Regions from separate parts of the Klebsiella sp. WOUb02 genome, predicted to be linked through region 2. Evidence: riboswitches for the same ligand, from Rfam matches in the RefSeq annotation. Region 2 holds a riboswitch; each other region holds the start of a gene.

Region 1 (6,222 bases), 1.7 Mb from region 2:
GGCTATCCGGCAGGCCGAGATCGCTGCTGATCCACAGCGGCATATCGATGATGTACATGGTGTTGCAGGTCCACATCAGCGTCGAGGCGATAAACAGCATCCGCACGTTTTTATCCTGCCAGCCGCCGGCCTGGGCTATCACCCCCGCCGCTTCCGAAGGCTGCTCCACCCGCGCCACCGACGGCAGCTTAAACGCAATCAGCGCCAGGCTAATGACGAAAATCCCGGCCGCAATCGTGAACATGGTGGTAAAGCCGTAGTTCAGCGCCAGCATAAAGGCCAGCGGCGGGCCGATAACCCACGCCAGCGACAGCTGGGCGCGCATGATCGAGCTGAACATCACCACTTCCCGCGCCGAGTCTGTCGGCATACTCCCGCGCCAGAGCGAACAGCTGCGGCATCGCGGCGTTGGCGATGGATGCCAGCATCACGCCGCAGGTAATCAGGGTTAGGTAGTGGCGATTAAAGGCAAACAGCAGCGCGTTGCCCACCGCCATCAGACAGCAGAACATAATCAGCCGCCGGCGGTCGCCCTGGCTATCGGAGCGCTTCGCCAGCGCCAGGCTGACCGCGATCCCGGCAATGGCGTTAACGGTATAGAACAGCCCGACCCAGAAGGGCTGCGCACCGACTTCGCGGCTGAGAAACAGGCTGAGCGTCGGGGCCTGCAGCGCGCCGGCAATCCCCATCATAAAAGCGACCAGCATAAAAGCCGCGTAGACGCCGTTCAGCCGCCGTCCCATCGTCATTAACCACAGCATGTCATGTCCTTAGCGCGCGAAGAAAACGAAAAAAGCCAGCAGAAGTCATCTGCTGGCGGGTGATTTTATACGCTATCTATTTCATGTTACAGGCCGGCGACCATAGCTAGCGGGCCGCGGTAACGCCGGGAACGTGAAAGACGACAGGTACGCACCAATACTCAGTCACACATGATGTCTGCAAGTTAACGATCAGAGGTCGGTGACGTAACTCCCCACTGCATCAGCTCGCCGAGTATTTCCTGCTGTCGTCCTGCCATCAGGCGGGCTAGCCATGACGCATCCTGCGTCGCAGAAAAGTAGCGTTGGTAGAACTGCTTAGCGGTTGACCTCATCATATTCATCTCCTCGCTTCATCGGAATCTATTATTGGCCTAATATAGGGATTAATAAATTGCTGAGTTTTTATCAGGAGTTCCCCTTTTATGTCTTCCGCCCGTCTGCAACAACAGTTCATCCGCTTATGGCAATGCTGCGAAGGCAGGTCGCAGGAGACGACGCTCAACGAGCTGGCGGAGATGCTTAGCTGCTCGCGCCGGCATATGAGAACCCTGCTGAACATGATGGAGGAGCGCGGCTGGCTCACCTGGGAGGCGGAAGCGGGACGCGGTAAGCGCTCGAAGCTGGCCTTCCTCTACACCGGCCTGGCGCTGCAGCAGCAGCGGGCGGAAGATCTGCTGGAGCAGGATCGCATCGATCAGCTGGTGCAGCTGGTCGGCGATAAGGCCGCCGTGCGCCAGATGCTGGTCTCCCATCTCGGACGGAGCTTTCGCCAGGGGCGGCATATTCTGCGCGTGCTCTACTACCGGCCGATGAAAAATCTGCTCCCCGGCAGCGCCCTGCGCCGTTCGGAAAACCATATCGCCCGGCAAATCTTCAGCGCCCTGACGCGGGTAAATGAGGAAAATGGGGAACTGGAAGCCGATATTGCCCACCACTGGCAGCAGCTCTCACCCACCCACTGGCGCTTCTTTTTGCGTCCCGGCATCCACTTTCACCACGGCCGCGAGCTGGAAATGGAGGATGTGATCTCCTCTTTGCAGCGCAGCAGCGCCCTGCCGCTCTACTCCCATATTGAGCGCATCATCTCGCCTACCGCCTGGACGCTGGATATCCATCTGACACAGCCGGACCGCTGGCTGCCGTGGCTGCTGGGCCAGGTTTCCGCGGTGATACTGCCGCGCGAATGGCAGTCGATGGAGAACTTCTCCGCGATGCCGATCGGCACCGGGCCCTATGCGGTGGCGCGCAATAACCAAAGCCAGCTAAAGATCCATGCCTTCGACGACTACTTCGGCTATCGGGCGTTAATTGATGAGGTCAACGTCTGGGTGCTGCCGGAGATTGGCGAAGAGTCGAACGGCGGCTTAACCCTGCAGGGCACCACGCAGAGCGAGAAAGCCGTCGAAAGTCGTCTGGAAGAAGGCTGCTACTACCTGCTGTTTGATTCCCGCAGCCCGCTTGGCGCCAATGCCGCCGTGCGCCAGTGGCTGAGCTATCTGTTCCAGCCGGCGAACCTGCTCTACCACGCGGGCGAACACTACCAGGGCAACTGGTTCCCGGCCTACGGCCTGCTGCCGCGCTGGCACCACGCGCGCAGCCAGGCCTGCGAGAAACCCGCGGGCCTGGAGTCGGTGACGCTGACCTATTACCAGGACCATATTGAGCACCGCGCGATCGGCGCCATTATGGCGACGCTGCTGGCCGAGCATCAGGTCAGGCTGGAGATTCGGGAGCTGGAGTACGCGGAGTGGCATCGCGGCGAGGTGGTCAGCGACATCTGGCTAAACAGCGCCAACTTTACCCTGCCGATAGACTTCTCCCTGTTCGCCTGGCTGTATGAAGTCCCGCTCATTCGCCACTGCATCCCGATTGACTGGCAGGAGGATGCCGGCCGCTGGCATGCGGGCGAGCTAAACCCGGCCACCTGGAGCCAGCAGCTGCTGGCCAATCAAACGATCGTACCGCTGATCCACCACTGGCTGATGATCCAGGGGCAGCGCAGCATGCGCGGCGTGAGAATGAATACCCTCGGCTGGTTTGATTTTAAATCGGCGTGGTTTGCGCCGCCGGAACCCTAGCGCCCTCCCCGGCGGACGCTTAAGCCCTTTCGGTCCGCTAACAAAATCATTACACTGGTCGCCGTTCTCAACGGGGTGCTAATAAACGTACGCGATATCATTCAGGCTGCATCAAGGCTGCCTGCAGGGTGAAGCGTATGGGCTGAGAAAATACCCGTCGAACCTGATCCGGATAACGCCGGCGAAGGGATTTGAGGCTCACTCAAAATCCTTTGCCACCCCTTTTTTGTGAGGTGCAAAGTGTTGAAAAAATTACTCCCGCTGCTGGTGCTGGTCGCCGCTCCCGCGTTGGCTAAGCCCGTTCTCACCGTTTATACCTACGACTCCTTTTCCGCGGACTGGGGCCCGGGCCCGGCCGTCAAAAAGGCGTTTGAAGCCGACTGCGGCTGCGAGCTGAAGTTCGTGGCGCTGGAAGATGGCGTCTCGCTGCTGAATCGTCTGCGCATGGAAGGCAAAAACAGCAAAGCCGACGTGGTGCTCGGACTGGACAACAACCTGCTGGAAGCGGCGGCGCAAAGCAAGCTGTTCGCCAAAAGCAACGTGCCAACCGACGCGCTCACCGTCCCCGGCGGCTGGAACAACGATACCTTCGTCCCCTTTGATTACGGCTATTTCGCCTTCGTCTACGATAAAAACAAGCTCAAGAACCCGCCCAAAAGCCTGAAAGAGCTGGTTGAGAGCGACCAGAAATGGCGGGTGATCTACGAAGATCCGCGCACCAGCACGCCGGGCCTCGGCCTGCTGCTGTGGATGCAGAAAGTGTACGGCGACAAATCCCCGCAGGCCTGGGAGAAGCTGGCGGCGAAAACCGTCACCGTGACCAAAGGCTGGAGCGAGGCCTACGGCCTGTTCCTGAAGGGGGAAAGCGATCTGGTGCTGAGCTATACCACCTCGCCGGCTTATCACATTATCGCAGAGAAAAAGGATAACTACGCGGCGGCCGGCTTCAGCGAAGGCCACTACCTGCAGGTCGAAGTGGCGGCCCGCACCGCGGCCAGCAGGCAGCCGGAGCTGGCGGAAAAATTCCTTAAGTTTATGGTCTCTCCCGGCTTCCAGAACGCTATCCCGACCGGCAACTGGATGTATCCGGTTACCCAGGCGACGCTCCCCGCCGACTTTGACACGCTGGTCAAACCGCAGACCACGCTGGAGTTCACTCCGCAGCAGGTCGCTGGCGAACGGCAGAACTGGATTAACGCATGGCAACGCGCCGTCAGCCGCTAGCTATCGGCTGGCTGCTGCCGGGCCTGGCCGCCGCCTTCGTGCTGGTCGCGGTGGCGCTGGCCGCCTTTCTGGCGCTCTGGAGCAGCGCGCCGGAGGCGGCCTGGCAGGCGATCGTTCGCGACAGCTATCTCTGGCACGTCGTCCGCTTCTCCTTCTGGCAGGCGTCTCTTTCGGCGCTGCTCTCGGTGGCGCCGGCTATTTTTCTCGCCCGCGCCCTTTACCGGCGCCGCTTTCCCGGCCGCACGCTGCTGCTGCGCCTGTGCGCGATGACGCTCATCCTGCCGGTGCTGGTGGCGGTATTCGGCATCCTCAGCGTTTACGGCCGTCAGGGCTGGCTGGCGGCGGCATTTAGCGCGCTGGGATGGCGGTGGGATTTCTCCCCTTACGGGCTGCAGGGAATTCTGCTGGCGCACGTCTTCTTCAATATGCCGATGGCGACCCGCCTGCTGCTGCAGGCGCTGGAGAATATACCCGGCGAACAGCGGCAGATGGCGGCCCAGCTTGGCATGCGCGGCTTGCACTTTTTCCGCTTCGTAGAGTGGCCGTGGCTGCGGCGGCAAATTCCGCCGGTGGCGGCGCTGATCTTTATGCTCTGTTTCGCCAGCTTTGCTACCGTCCTCTCCCTTGGCGGCGGCCCGCGGGCCACCACTATCGAACTGGCGATCTACCAGGCGCTGAGCTTTGATTACGATCCGGCCCGCGCGGCGATGCTGGCGCTGATCCAGATGGGCTGCTGCCTCGGGCTGGTGCTGCTCAGCCAGCGCCTGAGCAAGGCCGTGGCGATCGGCGTGACCCACGTTCGCGGCTGGCGCGACCCCGACGATCGCCTGCACAGCCGCCTCACCGACTGCGTGCTGATCGCGATCGCGCTGCTGCTGCTGCTGCCGCCGCTGCTGGCAGTCGTCATCGACGGCCTGAATAGCAATCTGCCGCGGGTGCTGGCCCAGCCTGCGCTATGGCAGGCCCTGTCAACCTCCCTGCGCATCGCGCTGGCCGCCGGCGCGCTCAGCGTTGTTCTGACGATGATGCTGCTGTGGAGCAGCCGCGAGCTGCGCATCCGCCGCCGCCCGCTGGCCGGCCAGGCGCTGGAGCTCAGCGGGATGCTGATCCTCGCCATGCCGGGGATCGTGCTCGCGACCGGCTTCTTTTTGCTGCTCAATAATAGCGTTGGCCTGCCCGACACCGCCGACAGCATCGTTATCTTCACCAACGCGCTGATGGCGATCCCCTATGCGCTGAAGGTGCTGGAAAACCCGATGCGCGACGTCGCCGTGCGCTACGGCATGCTCTGCCAATCGCTGGGGATGAGCGGCTTTACCCGCCTGCGGGTGGTTGAACTGCGCGCCCTAAAGCGCCCGCTGGCCCAGGCGCTGGCCTTTGCCTGCGTGCTTTCGATCGGTGATTTCGGCGTGGTGGCGCTGTTCGGCAACGACGATTTCCGCACCCTGCCGTTCTATCTGTATCAGCAGATTGGCGCCTATCGTAGCCAGGACGGTGCCGTTACCGCCCTGCTGCTGCTGGCGCTGTGCTTTGTCCTCTTTACCGTAATTGAGAAGCTACCGGGGCGTGATGTTAAAACTGAATGATGTAACCTGGCTGTATCAGCACCTGCCAATGCGCTTCACCCTCGCCGTACAGCGCGGCGAACGCCTTGCGGTGCTCGGCCCCAGCGGGGCGGGGAAAAGCACCCTGCTGAACCTGATCGCCGGCTTTTTGCCGCCGGCGAGCGGCAGCATCGTCATCGACGGTCAGCCGCATACCGCGACTCCGCCGGCCCAGCGCCCGGTATCGATGCTGTTTCAGGAAAATAACCTCTTTAACCATCTCACCATCCGCCAGAACATCGGCCTCGGCATGAACCCAGGGCTTAAGCTGAGCGCCGGGCAAAACGCCAGTCTGCAGGCGATTGCCGAACAGATGGGCATCGATTCCCTGCTGGAGAGGCTTCCCGGCGAGCTATCCGGCGGTCAACGGCAGCGGGCGGCGCTGGCGCGCTGTCTGGTGCGTGAGCAGCCGGTACTGCTGCTGGATGAGCCGTTTTCCGCGCTCGATCCGGCGCTGCGTCAGGAGATGCTGGTTTTGGTCGCGGAGGTTTGCCAGCGCCGCAATTTAACGCTGCTGATGGTGTCGCATAGCGTGGAGGATGCCGCCCGTAT
Region 2 (6,222 bases):
GTGGCGCAGGCGCTGGCCGAGCTGCTTGAGGCGGGTGCCGTTCCGGTCTGCCCGTCGTTCCCGTCGATGGGCCGGACGATGTACCAGGGGCACCTGTTTGTCCGCGATCGTTTACTCAACGAGTCAGGTATGGAGCACCATCCTCTGACGCCGATGACCGATGCCGATATCCGGCGGGTGCTGCAAGCGCAGACGACCTGCGCAATAGGTCATATCGCGTGGCAGACGGTGTCCAGCGGAAGCGTGGCGCTGCGTGAAGCGCTGAATCTGTGCGCTTCGCGTCATGAAAAGCTGGTCGTTATTGATGCCTTGAGCGACGAGGATCTTATTACGATTGGTAAGGCCTGCGCCGGGCAGCGTCTGCTGACCGGTGGTTCCGGTATCGCCATTGGCCTGGCGCATCATTTTATTGTCAAGGGCGAAGCGAAAGGGAGTACCGCAAGCGTGCCGCATATCGACGGGCCGGAGGCCATTCTGGTGGGCAGCTGCTCGACGACCACGCTCGGACAAATCGCCGAACATGCAAAACGACATCCGGTCATGATGGTGGCCGTAGATGACGCGATGGCCGGAAGCGTAAGCTCGCACGACCTGGTGAGATTTGTGATGGATAACCGGGGTAAATCGCCGCTCGTTTTCACTTCCGGTGATAAGGCGGAGGTTGCCCGGGCTCAGGCGGCATACGGGCGAGAAGAGGTCTCGGCAACGCTCGAAACGCTGTTTGGCGAAACGGCTCGCGAACTGGTCAGCTGCGGTATTCGCCGCCTGGTTGTCGGCGGCGGCGAGACATCCGGAGCGGTGGTTAGCGCCCTGAATCTGGACTCGTTAATGATTGGTCGCGAAATCGATACCGGCGTCCCGGTGCTGGTCGCGCCCGGTGAACGCCCGATCGCGCTGGCGTTGAAATCCGGAAACTTTGGCAGCGCGGATTTTTTTGCCAGGGCTATTAATACGCTGCGTGGCTGAGGAGGGCGGGATGAGTAGCAATTTACGCTTTAGCGCAAATTTGAAATGGCTGTTCACCGAGTTACCGTTTACAGAACGTTTTCATGCCGCGGCAAAATCCGGGTTTACGGCGGTCGAATATGCCTCGCCTTACGAATTTCCGGCCGCGCGACTGAAAGCGTTGCTGGATGAGCATGGCCTTAAACAGATCCTCTTTAATACGCCGGCCGGCGAGCCCGGCACGGTAAAAGCCTCCGGGCAGGCTTGCCATCCGGATAGCATCGCTGCATTTCGCAATGATTTTGACCGGGCGCTGGATTATGCGGCAGGGCTCGAATGCGCCATGATCCATCTGCAGGCGGGGATCCGCCAGGCTGGAGTGGCGCAGGAGCGAGCCCGCGACACGTTTGTTGAAAACCTGCGCTGGGCGGCGGAACAGGCGTTGCGGCGTCATCTCGACATTGTGCTGGAGTCTATCAATCCGCATGATATTGCCGGTTTTTTTCTGCAACGGCAGTCCCAGGCGCTGGACGTGATACAGCAGGCGGGGGTGTCCAATGTCGGGCTGCTATTTGATATCTATCACTGCCAGCGCGGTGAGGGGGACGTTACGACGAAGATGCGTGAATTTATGCCGTGGATTAAGCATGTTCAGGTGGCGGAGTCGCCTTCCCGCAATGAGCCTGGCGAGGGGGAACTCAACTGGCCTTTCCTGTTTAATGAACTTCGTACCTTACAGTACGCCGGCTGGATTGGCTGTGAGTATCGCCCTAAAGCGGGTACCGAAGCGGGATTGAGTCTGGTTATCCCGGTTTAGCTAAAACCGCTGCATCGCGATGAGACAGAAACGTCTGGCGGGCGGGGTCAGTCCAGCGGTGAGCCTTTTCGTCTAAGAAGGGGAGATTTAGCCGGCTCACACCCGCTGTCACTCGCCCGCCGGGGGCGCTTTTACCGTTTACAAGACTTCCCGCTGGCATTACTATCCTGAGCAGGGATTAATGAAGAGCATTAATCGCAATCTTTTGATTTTAGAGTAAATGACTCGGGGTGCCCTTCTTTGTGAAGGCTGAGAAAAACCCGTACCACCTGATCTGGATAATGCCAGCGTAGGGAAGTCAGAGACCACAAGGTCGTTGCTTCTTCATCGCCTGGCTGGAGCAAACGATGCAAGCTGAGCCACTGAACCCCGCGCATATTGCGCATCTGCGACACCTTTTTCGCCGCCACTCCCCCCTAATTCACTGCATGACCAACGACGTGGTGCAGACGTTCACCGCCAACGTCCTGCTGGCGATTGGCGCTTCCCCCGCGATGGTGATTGACCCGCAGGAGGCCAGCCAGTTTGCCGCCGTTGCCGATGCGCTGCTGATTAACGTCGGCACCTTAACCGTCGACCGCGCCGACGCCATGCGGGCGGCTGTCCGTAGCGCGCAGCAGGCCGGCAAGCCGTGGGCGCTGGACCCGGTTGCGGTCGGCGCGCTCACCCTGCGCAGCGAATTCTGTCGCGACCTGTTAACCCTGCAGCCGGCGGCCATTCGCGGCAATGCCTCGGAGATTATGGCCCTCGCGGGAATGAGCGGCGGCGGGCGCGGGGTCGATACCACCGATACCGCGGCGGCGGCGCTGCCGGCCGCTCAGGCGCTGGCGCGTCAGCTGAACACGGTGGTGGCGGTGACCGGCGAGGTGGATTACGTCACCGACGGCCAGCGCACGCGCGCCGTCAGCGGCGGGGATCGCCTGATGACCCGCGTTGTTGGCACCGGCTGCGCCCTCTCTGCGGTCGTTGCCGCCAGTACGGCGCTGCCCGGCGACCGGCTGGAAAACGTTGCGGCGGCCTGCGGCCTGATGAAGCTGGCGGGCGGGCTGGCGGCCCGTCAGGGCGGCCCGGGTAGCTTTACCCCGGCGTTCCTCGATGCGCTGTACGAGGAGGAGCAGCAATGAAGCGAATTAACGCCTTAACGATTGCCGGCACCGACCCCAGCGGCGGCGCGGGGATTCAGGCCGATCTGAAAACCTTCTCCGCCCTCGGCGCCTACGGCTGCTCGGTGATCACCGCGCTGGTGGCGCAGAATACCCGCGGCGTACAGTCGGTGTACCGCATCGAGCCTGATTTTGTTGCCGCCCAGCTGGACTCGGTGTTTAGCGACGTGCGCATCGATACCACCAAAATTGGCATGCTGGCGGAAACGGATATTGTCGAAGCCGTGGCCGAGCGGCTGGCGCGCTACCGGATCGCCAACGTGGTGCTGGATACGGTGATGCTGGCGAAAAGCGGCGACCCGCTGCTCTCTCCCGATGCGATCGCGACGCTGCGTACCCGGCTGCTGCCGCAGGTTTCGCTGATAACGCCCAACCTGCCGGAGGCCGCGGCGCTGCTGGATGCGCCCCACGCGCAGAATGAAAAAGAGATGCTTGAGCAGGGCCGGGCGCTGCTGGCGCTGGGCTGCGGTGCGGTGCTGCTGAAGGGCGGTCATCTGGACGATGCCGAAAGTCCGGACTGGCTCTTTAGCGCCAAAGGCGAGCAGCGCTTCACCGCTCCGCGAATCAGGACCAAAAATACCCACGGCACCGGCTGTACGCTCTCCGCCGCGCTGGCCGCGCTGCGTCCGCGCTACGCCGACTGGGGACAAACGGTCGCCGAGGCTAAAGGCTGGCTCTCCGCGGCGCTGGCGCAGGCGGATTCGCTGGAAGTGGGGCAGGGGATTGGCCCGGTGCACCATTTCCACGCCTGGTGGTAAGCCTGATATACTGACGCCAGATTTCAGTCAGGAAAAGACAAATGGAACAGGCGCATACCCGGTTGATTAACCAGCTCGTTGAACGCATGGCCGCGACGGATAACGCGCCGCTGTATATCAGGTTTGCCGACACCATCAAAGATGCCGTGCGCAGCGGCTGGCTGGAGAACGGCAATATCCTGCCCGGCGAGCGCGATCTGAGCCAGCTCACCGGCGTATCGCGTATCACCGTGCGCAAGGCGCTGCGGACGCTGGAAGATGAGGGCGTGGTCACCCGCGCCCAGGGCTACGGCACCCGGGTCAACAATATTTTCGAGTATTCGCTGAAAGAGGCGCGCGGCTTTACCCAGCAGGTTGTGCTGCGGGGCAAAAAGCCCGACACCCTGTGGGTCAACAAGCGGATCGTCAAATGCCCGGAGGAGGTCGCGCAGCAGCTGGCGATTGCCGCGGGCAGCGACGTATTTATGCTTAAGCGCATCCGCTACGTGGATGAAGCGGCGGTATCGCTTGAGGAGTCGTGGGTTCCCGCGCATCTTATCCACGACGTCGATGCGATCAGCGTCTCGCTGTACGACTACTTCCGCAGCCGGCAGATCCTTCCCCAGCGCACCCGCTCCCGGGTTAGCGCCCGGATGCCGGACGCCGAGTTTCAGTCGCATATTCAGATGGATAGCGCGATTCCGGTGCTGGTGATTAAGCAGGTTGCCCTCGATCAGCACCAGCACCCTATCGAATACAGCATTAGCTACTGCCGCAGCGATCTATACGTCTTTGTGTGCGAGGAGTAGGGTTTCGCGATCCGGGGCGCAATCGCCGCCCCGATGGCTCACCACCCACGCCGCCACGGCATTCCCCAGGGTCACCGCTTCTTCCAGGCTCCAGCCGGCGGCTAAGCCGGCGAGGGTGCCTCCGGCGTGGCTGTCTCCGGCGCCGATGGTATCGACCACCGTCGCCGGGAAGGCTCGGGCCTGGCCGCTCGCCTGCGGGCTGAAAAACCACGCGCCGTCTTTATCCAGGCGGACGATCAGCGGGGCGCCGTACTTGTTCAGCCACCCGGCGCCGAACTCGCTCACCTCAGCGGAGAAGCCGTTGGCCTCGGCGGCAATCAGCGCCTCCTGGCGGTTAACGGAAACCAGCGGCTTCAGCGCCATCAGACGCGCCATTAGCGCTTCGGGGATATCGGCAATGCGCGGACCAAAGTCGATAAACGGCGTGACGTCACTCTGCTGCTCCAGCCACGTCACCAGCCGTTCGCCGCTGGCGGAAGCCAGTCTGGTAGCCGGAAAGATACGCCAGGCCGTTGGGCCCGGCATTGAGCGGTATGAGCCAGTCGTCGCGCCACTGGTTTTCGACGCCGCTGAAGGACATAAACGTGCGCTCTCCGTCCGGCTCCACCAGCGCCAGGCACCAGCCGTTGTCGCCGCTGGCGTGGGTTATCACGCTGGTTATCCCCTCCTGCGCCAGGCGATTGCGGATAATTTCCGCCCACACCCCTTCGCCGATCGGCAGCGCGTTTTGCGCCGCGATGCCCAGCCTTTTGAGCGCCACCGCAATATTCAGGGCGCAGCCGCCGACGTTGACGCTCTGCTGCTGCAGTTCGATATCGCAGCCGCGCCACGGCAGGGCGTAAGCGTCGGCGATTACGTCGATCACCGCGGCCCCGATAACCGTCACCGGCCTGACGGCGCTGAGGGTCGCGAGCTTATCGCTCAGCTGGCGGCTATTCATTGCGCCTCCCGCTGCCGGCGGTAGCGGCCGAGGGCGTCGGCGTAGCGCGTGAAGTCCAGCTTATTGACCTCGTCCAGACGCGCTTTGAGCTGGCCATCGATGGCCGAAATGCCGTTTATCGCCCCGCAAATGGCGGTGGCCATCGCGCCGATGGTGTCGGTATCGCCGCCGAGGTTGGCGCAAAGCACCGCGCAGCGGTTAGGGTCGGTGCCGGCAAGCTCAACCATCGCCACGGCGCAGGGCACGGATTCGATGGTACTGGTTCCGGCCCCCACCAACTGATAAAGCTGCTCACAGGCGGACTCGACTCCGCCCGCGCTGCGGACGGTGCGTAATGCCAGCTCAATGCGCAGAGCCAGCGAGGCGCTAAAGGTCGTGACGCGCTGCTGCTGGGCATGATGGGCGATGGTCGGAAGCGCATCGGCGATGGCGGACCAGCCTGCGCCGTCGACGGCGCGCGAGATGGCCCAGGCGATGACCGTCGCACCGGCGATGGCCAAATCAGATTTATGCGTTGGGCTGGAGGCGGCGGCAACCTCGGCAATAAAGGCGTCGAGGTCGCCGGTCGGCAGCAGGCATCCCAGCGGAGAGGCGCGCATCGCCGCGCCGTTGGTTACCCCGTTATTCTCCAGCTCGCTTACCGGCGTGCCGCTGCGAATGGCCTTGAGGGCGATTTTTGACGTCGGCCCGAGAACATTTTTATTAAAGGCGTCAAACTCCTCCGCCCAGCGGAGGATGTGGCGGCCGATGGTATCGGGAACAATCCGGCCGTCGCATTCGATGATGGCATCGGCGAGGCACAGGGCCATCG
Region 3 (6,222 bases), 900 kb from region 2:
GGATCGGATTCAATTGGGACATGGCGGTCACTTACTCCACTCAGACCGGTTTTACGCCGGCGGCCAGCAGGGCCTGTTCAAATTTATCGAAGAAAATTTCCAGTTCCGCATCGCTAATCAGCAGCGACGGCAGCAGGCGCAGGACGCAGCCGTTACGGCCGCCGCGCTCAAGGATCAGGCCCGCTTCGAAGCATTTTTTCTGCAGCAGGGCAGACAGCGCGCCGTCGGCCGGGTAGCAGCCCATGTGGTCCTGAGCTTCGTTCGGCTTAACGATTTCGATGCCGATCATCAGACCGAGACCGCGAACGTGGCCAATCACCGGGTAGCGTTTTTGCATGTCGGCCAGCTTGCCTTTCAGCCACTCGCCCTGGGCCGCAACTTTACCGGCGATGTCGTTCTCTTTCAGGTGACGCAGGGTGGTCAGGCCGGTTGCCATTGCCAGCTGGTTGCCGCGGAAAGTACCGGTGTGGTGGCCAGGTTCCCAGGCGTCAAACTGCTTCTTGATACCGAGAACGGCCAGCGGCAGACCGCCGCCGACGGCTTTGGACATCACGATGATGTCCGGCTCAATACCGGCGTGTTCGAAGGCGAACAGCTTACCGGTACGCGCGAAGCCGGCCTGGACTTCATCGATAATCAGCAGAATGCCGTGTTCCTGGGTCACTTTACGGATGCGCTGCAGCCACTCGACCGGTGCCGGGTTCACGCCGCCTTCGCCCTGAACGGCTTCAAGGATCACCGCCGCAGGCTTACGCACGCCGCTTTCAACGTCGTTGATCAGGTTTTCGAAGTAGTAGGTCAGCGCCTTCACGCCGGCTTCACCACCAATGCCCAGCGGGCAGCGGTACTGATGCGGGTACGGCATAAACTGGACTTCCGGCATCATGCCGTTAACCGCTTCTTTCGGCGACAGGTTGCCGGTCACCGACAGCGCGCCATGGGTCATCCCGTGGTAGCCGCCGGAGAAGCTGATCACCGAAGAACGGCCGGTGTATTTTTTCGCCAGCTTCAGCGCCGCTTCAACGGCGTCGGCGCCGGACGGGCCGGTGAACTGCAGGCAGTATTCTTTACCTTCGCCCGGTAATAAAGAGAGCAGGTATTCGGAGAAGCGATCTTTTAACGGAGTCGTCAGATCGAGGGTATGTAACGGCAAGCCGCTGGTAATGACACTTTGGATGCTCTGCAGCACGTCAGGATGGTTATGACCAAGCGCCAGGGTTCCCGCACCGGCAAGGCAGTCGAGGTACTGCTTGTTATCCGCATCGGTCAGCCATACGCCTTCCGCTTTGGTAATCGCGAGCGGCAGCTTGCGCGGGTAACTTCTGACGTTCGATTCGAATTCGGCCTGACGGGCCAAAAAGGTTTCGTTGTTTGCGTCCAATAAATCTGCACTTAAAGTATCAATACGGACTTTATCCGTCATCATATCACTCCCACAACCAGCGTTGCGGTTGAACACTGGTTGAATAATTGGTTTTAGAAAATGAATCGCCATTCATAAAGCGCGCACAATATATGGCTTTTTAAATCCGCATTCAACGTTTTATTTATTGCGCTATTTTTACGTTATTTTTACATTGTTAAATTCAATGGTAATCATTTGATTTATATCTGTTATTTTAACAGTCACAAAAGCACAAAAAGTGTAATTATTAGTGTGCGATTAGGCCCCTTTTTATTACCGCTTCGCTGACGCTGCCGGCGAAAATAGTTCCGCCGGCAGTAAGGTTACTCAATGCAGTTCGATAGCGTACTGCGATAAAGGTGTGATTTTTTTAACCAACTTGTTGTTAAACAAAAACTGTTCGTAGGCTTCGTAGCGCGCCTTATCCAGCGCCGCCGGGTCGGTGGCGAACAGCGGCATCGTTTGCAGCCACGCCTGCTTGTTGAGCTCGGTGTTAAGCTCCGGATGAGCGGCGGCGAAGGCCTGCCAGGTCTCCTGCGGGTGGGCGCGAAGCCAGGCCACGCCTTTTTGCAGGGCAACGAGGAATTTTTTGATCTTCGCCGCCTGCGCTTCATCGCGGTTGGCGACAATCACCAGCTCGTCGTAGGCCGGCACGCCGTAATCCTCCACGTTCATCACCTGCGGCTCTTTGCCCTGCAGCTTTAGCTCCAGCGCCTCAATATTGCGGTAGCCGCCGATAACCGCGTCGACCTGGCCGGCAAGCAGGGCGCTGGTGAGCTGGAAGTTAACGTTAATCAGCTTGATGCTTTGCGGGTCGATATGCGCCGACTGCGCCATAGTTGCCAGCGTCGCCTGTTCGATGCCGCTCACCGAGTAGCCCACCTTTTTCCCCTTCAGGTCGGCGGGGGTTTTGATGCGCTTATCCAGCGCAATAATAGTATTGAGCGGCGAGTTAATCAGCGTCCCGACGCGCACCAGCGGCAGCCCCTCATCGGCGAAAAAATGCACCTGCGGCTGGTAGGTGATGGCGAGGTCGGCCTGGCGAGCGGCCACCAGCCGCGGCGGCAGCGCCGGGTCGGATGGCGGAATGATTTTGACGTCAAGGCCCTGTTCTTTAAAGGCGCCAATCTGCTCCGCCACCATAATCGGTGCGTGATCCGGGTTGATATACCAGTCCAGCACCAGGGTTAGCTTCTCGTTCGCCGCCGCGTGCGCGCTGATAGCCGCGCTGAGGGCCATCCCGGCAAAAATGCGTTTATTCATGGTATTCCTTATTATCCGTACGGGTCATTATTCCGGCGTCCAGTCGATCAGCCGGTGCAAGAAAGCGTCGACCGCCAGCCACAGCAGGACGGTCAGCAGCACTAAAATAAACAGGGCCGCAAAGCAGATGTCGGTCTGCAGCCGGGCGTTGGCGTTGAGCATGACGTAGCCGAGCCCTTCGGCTGAGCCCACCCATTCGCCGATGATGGCGCCAATCGGCGCGACGGCGGCGGCCATCCGCAGGCCGGACCCCAGCGCCGGCAGCGCGGCCATCAGCCGCACGTGGCGCAGCTGAGCGCCAAAGGAGGCGCCCATCGTGCGGGCCAGATCGAGATAGTCGTGATTGACCCGCCGCAGGCCGTCAAAGAACGCGGAGGTGACGGGGAAGAAGATCACCAGCACCGCCATCATCACCTTGGCGCTCATTCCGAAGCCAAACCACAGCACCAGCAGAGGGGCGAGAGCGAACACCGGGATGGCCTGGCTGGTCAGCACCAGCGGCATCAGCCAGCGCTGCAGCCGCGGCGAGATAATCATGCACAGCGCCAGCGCCACGCCGAGCAGGACTCCGAGCAGCAGTCCGCTGATAATTTCGCTTAGCGTCACCAGGGTATGCCAGCCGAGATACGCGCGGTTGAGCCACAGGGCGCCGGCGACCGCCGATGGCGAAGGCAGCAGAAAGGCGGGGATCCCGCTGCAGGTCACCAGCCACCAGACCAGCAGCAGGCCGCTAAACACCACCGCGCCGCGCAAGAGTTTGCCCCTCATCCGTCGGCCCTCATCAGCTGCTGCAGCAGCTCCGCCTGGCTGGCAAGCAGCGCGGGATCGTTCGCCGCCCGCGGCGGCAGGCCAGATAAATGGTGCGAATCGTCGATCCCGCCCGCGGACGGAGCGAGCACCAGCAGGCGGTGGCTCAGCCGACAGGCTTCCATCGGATCGTGGGTAATCAGCACCACGGTACGGTCGGCCAGCAGCTCCGCCGCCAGGGTTTGAATGCGCGTGCGGGTGATGGTGTCGAGGGCGGAAAAGGGCTCATCCATTAAGACCACGGGGCGGTCTTCATACAGCGTGCGGGCCAGCGCCGCGCGCTGGCGCATGCCGCCGGAGAGCGCCGCCGGGCGATCGTCGGCGCACTGCTCCAGCCCGACCTGACGCAGCAGGGTTGTCACGCGCGAACGGTCAACGCGCTCCCCGCGCAGGCGCGCGCCAAGGGCGACGTTATCGCGCACGCTCAGCCACGGGTAGAGCAGGTCCTTCTGGCCCATCCACGCCAGCCGTTTCGCCACGGGCAGTCCGTCGCTGGCGTACACCTGGCCGGACGTCGGCGCCGCGAGGCCGGCGATGATGCGCAGCAGGCTGGTTTTTCCCGCGCCGCTGGCCCCCAGCAGGGAGACCCACTGCCCGCCGGGGATATCGAACGATAAATCCGCAAAAATGACCCGCGAGCCGAAGCGCAAACCCAGCTCCCGGACGTGGATGGCCGGGGGCGTCACGCCGACGCCTCCGTTACCGCATTCAGCCCCATCTGCCAGAAGTTGGCCTCCAGGCGCGTGGCGGTGGTGAAGATGGTGCTCAGCTCAGCGAATCTCGACTCGCCGCCGCGCTGCTGCCAGAGGGTTTCCAGCAGGGCAATCGCCGCGTTGACGCCGTTGAGGTAGCCTTCGTCGCCATAGTTGCGGATCCACGAGGCGTAGGGGTTATCGTTCAGGCGGGTCTGCGGATTGTGCAGCAGCCCGAGCCCAATTTCTGCGTAACCGGCCACGCAGGGCATCAGCGCGGCCAGCAGATCCAGGGCGTCGCCGGAGTGGCCGATATCCAGTACGTAGCGCGTGTAGTTGACCGTCTCAGACGCCTCCGGCTCGGCGGCCATGGTCGCTTCATCCAGCCCCCAGCCGTCGCAGTAGCTGACGTGCAGCGGCAGCTCGCTGAGGATGGCGTTCATCGAGGCCGCCGCGGCGCGCATCTCCGGCAGCGTGCGCAGCTTGCTGACCAGCAGGGCATAGCTGCGGGCGAAGTGGATCAAAAACAGATAGTCCTGCGTCAGGTAGCGGCGGAATGCGCGTTCGGGCAGGGTGGCGTCAGCCAGCTGATGTAAAAAAGGATGGGCGACGTAGTGCTGCCAGTCGCGTCCCGCCTGCTGGCGCAGACGACCGTAGATGCCTTGAGTAAATGCGGGAAGAATCACAGGACCTCCTGATTAAGGGGAGATCCGGGCGTGCAGAAGTATGAACAGGCAATGGCGGAAAACTGGCAAAATTGCCGACCCGTCCCTTCGCTGGCATGACCCAGATCAGGTTCAAAGGGTTCGGCTTACGCCATCTCAGCCCTCACGGGACACCCCTCGGTAAGGCCATGTTATACGGCATTCACTTTTTGATTACAATCCCGGCTTCGGCTCATTGCGCCGGGGAGCGGGCGGGGTTTAGGTGACAACGTCACTAGCAGGTTGGCTAAAGAGTGAAGGGCGGGCAGGTGCGGGAAATTTTATCGCTGATTTTTGCCGGCTTGGACACCGTCTGCGATTTAAAAGAAGACTATAATAGCCACTTCTACGTCATCCCTTTGAACTCTCTAACTAATTTTCTTTGATTTTGCGCCAGCAGGCGATGAATGCACAGGCGGCTGGATGAGTGATTGACGATGTATGGCGGGTGGAGAGCTGCATGCTATTAAAAGAATTCACGATGTTCGACCTGTTAGCCACCCCCATCTGGGTGGTTCACCCTTTTAAAGAGCGCATTCTCTACGGTAATCGGGCCTCCAGAACCCTCAGCGGCGATATGTCGCTGGATGAGATGCGCAAAGGGACGTTCTCCACCTGCCCGGAAGTGAGCCTGCAGATTTACTGACAATTTCGCGGATCCTTGAGTCGACGGTGACGCATCAGGACAAAATATATCGCTGGGGCGGCGAGGAGTTTCTGCTATTTCTTCCCGAACGCTCTATTGAGATGGCGCTGCAAATGGCGGAGACCATTCGTCTCGCGGTCAGCGGCTATCAGCTGCCGGATCGCCCCGGCCCGGTTACCGTCAGCATTGGCGTCGCCGCGCGTCAGGATGACGAAGAGATCGACCAGCTGTTCAACCGCGTCGACAAGGCGCTGTATGCGGCGAAGAAAGAGGGGCGAAATCAGGTGAAGCTGCACCTGGTGGGTAAATATTGAGGCGCGGCGCAATGCCGCCCTGGCTGAGCGAGCGGCGCCGCGGTAAAAATTCACCGCGTAAATATAGTTACGCCGTTTTTTAAAATTCTTAGCAATATTTCTCCGGCTCATTCGTCTACCTCATCAGCAGTCACTATTCACGACAGTCATGAGGTAGCAACAAGATGAAAGATTTTGATATGCATGAAAACCGCCGTCACTACGGCTTTGGCCACCATCGGATGGGCAAACCGCTGATCGTTGGCATGGCGATCGTCGCGATACTTGGCCTGGTGGTGATGTCGCTGTGGAACGCGCTGCTGCCGGCCATTCTTGGGGTTAAAAGCATCGGCTTTTGGCAGGCTTTAGGTCTGCTGGCGCTATCGCGGATCCTCTTCGGCGGCCTCGGCTT

Evidence for each region. A riboswitch is a leader RNA that binds a small molecule or an ion and turns the genes downstream of it on or off. The one in region 2 is predicted to bind thiamine pyrophosphate.
Region 1: another riboswitch for thiamine pyrophosphate. It lies ahead of thiB (thiamine ABC transporter substrate binding subunit); the one in region 2 lies ahead of thiM (hydroxyethylthiazole kinase).
Region 3: another riboswitch for thiamine pyrophosphate. It lies ahead of ABOC21_RS12335 (TenA family protein); the one in region 2 lies ahead of thiM (hydroxyethylthiazole kinase).

What each region holds. Positions count from the first base shown of each region.
Region 1 is NZ_CP170110.1:2,829,833-2,836,054, forward strand. Features, by position in the region: partial or broken gene ABOC21_RS20630 (sugar efflux transporter) at 1-761, opposite strand, end outside; gene sgrT (glucose uptake inhibitor SgrT) at 947-1,099, opposite strand; gene sgrR (HTH-type transcriptional regulator SgrR) at 1,187-2,842, shown strand; TPP riboswitch at 2,904-3,050, shown strand; gene thiB (thiamine ABC transporter substrate binding subunit) at 3,083-4,066, shown strand; gene thiP (thiamine/thiamine pyrophosphate ABC transporter permease ThiP) at 4,042-5,652, shown strand; gene thiQ (thiamine ABC transporter ATP-binding protein ThiQ) at 5,636-6,222, shown strand, end outside.
Region 2 is NZ_CP170110.1:231,678-237,899, forward strand. Features, by position in the region: gene otnK (3-oxo-tetronate kinase) at 1-966, shown strand, start outside; gene ABOC21_RS07785 (hydroxypyruvate isomerase family protein) at 977-1,762, shown strand; TPP riboswitch at 1,979-2,075, shown strand; gene thiM (hydroxyethylthiazole kinase) at 2,110-2,886, shown strand; gene thiD (bifunctional hydroxymethylpyrimidine kinase/phosphomethylpyrimidine kinase) at 2,883-3,683, shown strand; gene ABOC21_RS07800 (GntR family transcriptional regulator) at 3,725-4,471, shown strand; partial or broken gene ABOC21_RS07805 (PfkB family carbohydrate kinase) at 4,445-5,411, opposite strand; gene ABOC21_RS07810 (ADP-ribosylglycohydrolase family protein) at 5,408-6,222, opposite strand, start outside.
Region 3 is NZ_CP170110.1:1,133,788-1,140,009, reverse strand. Features, by position in the region: partial or broken gene ABOC21_RS12360 (pyridoxal phosphate-dependent decarboxylase family protein) at 1-31, opposite strand, end outside; gene ABOC21_RS12355 (diaminobutyrate--2-oxoglutarate transaminase) at 41-1,426, opposite strand; gene ABOC21_RS12350 (ABC transporter substrate-binding protein) at 1,733-2,668, opposite strand; gene ABOC21_RS12345 (ABC transporter permease) at 2,696-3,436, opposite strand; gene ABOC21_RS12340 (ABC transporter ATP-binding protein) at 3,433-4,161, opposite strand; gene ABOC21_RS12335 (TenA family protein) at 4,158-4,853, opposite strand; TPP riboswitch at 4,919-5,020, opposite strand; gene ABOC21_RS12330 (hypothetical protein) at 5,332-5,517, shown strand; partial or broken gene ABOC21_RS12325 (GGDEF domain-containing protein) at 5,484-5,831, shown strand; gene ABOC21_RS12320 (hypothetical protein) at 5,996-6,222, shown strand, end outside.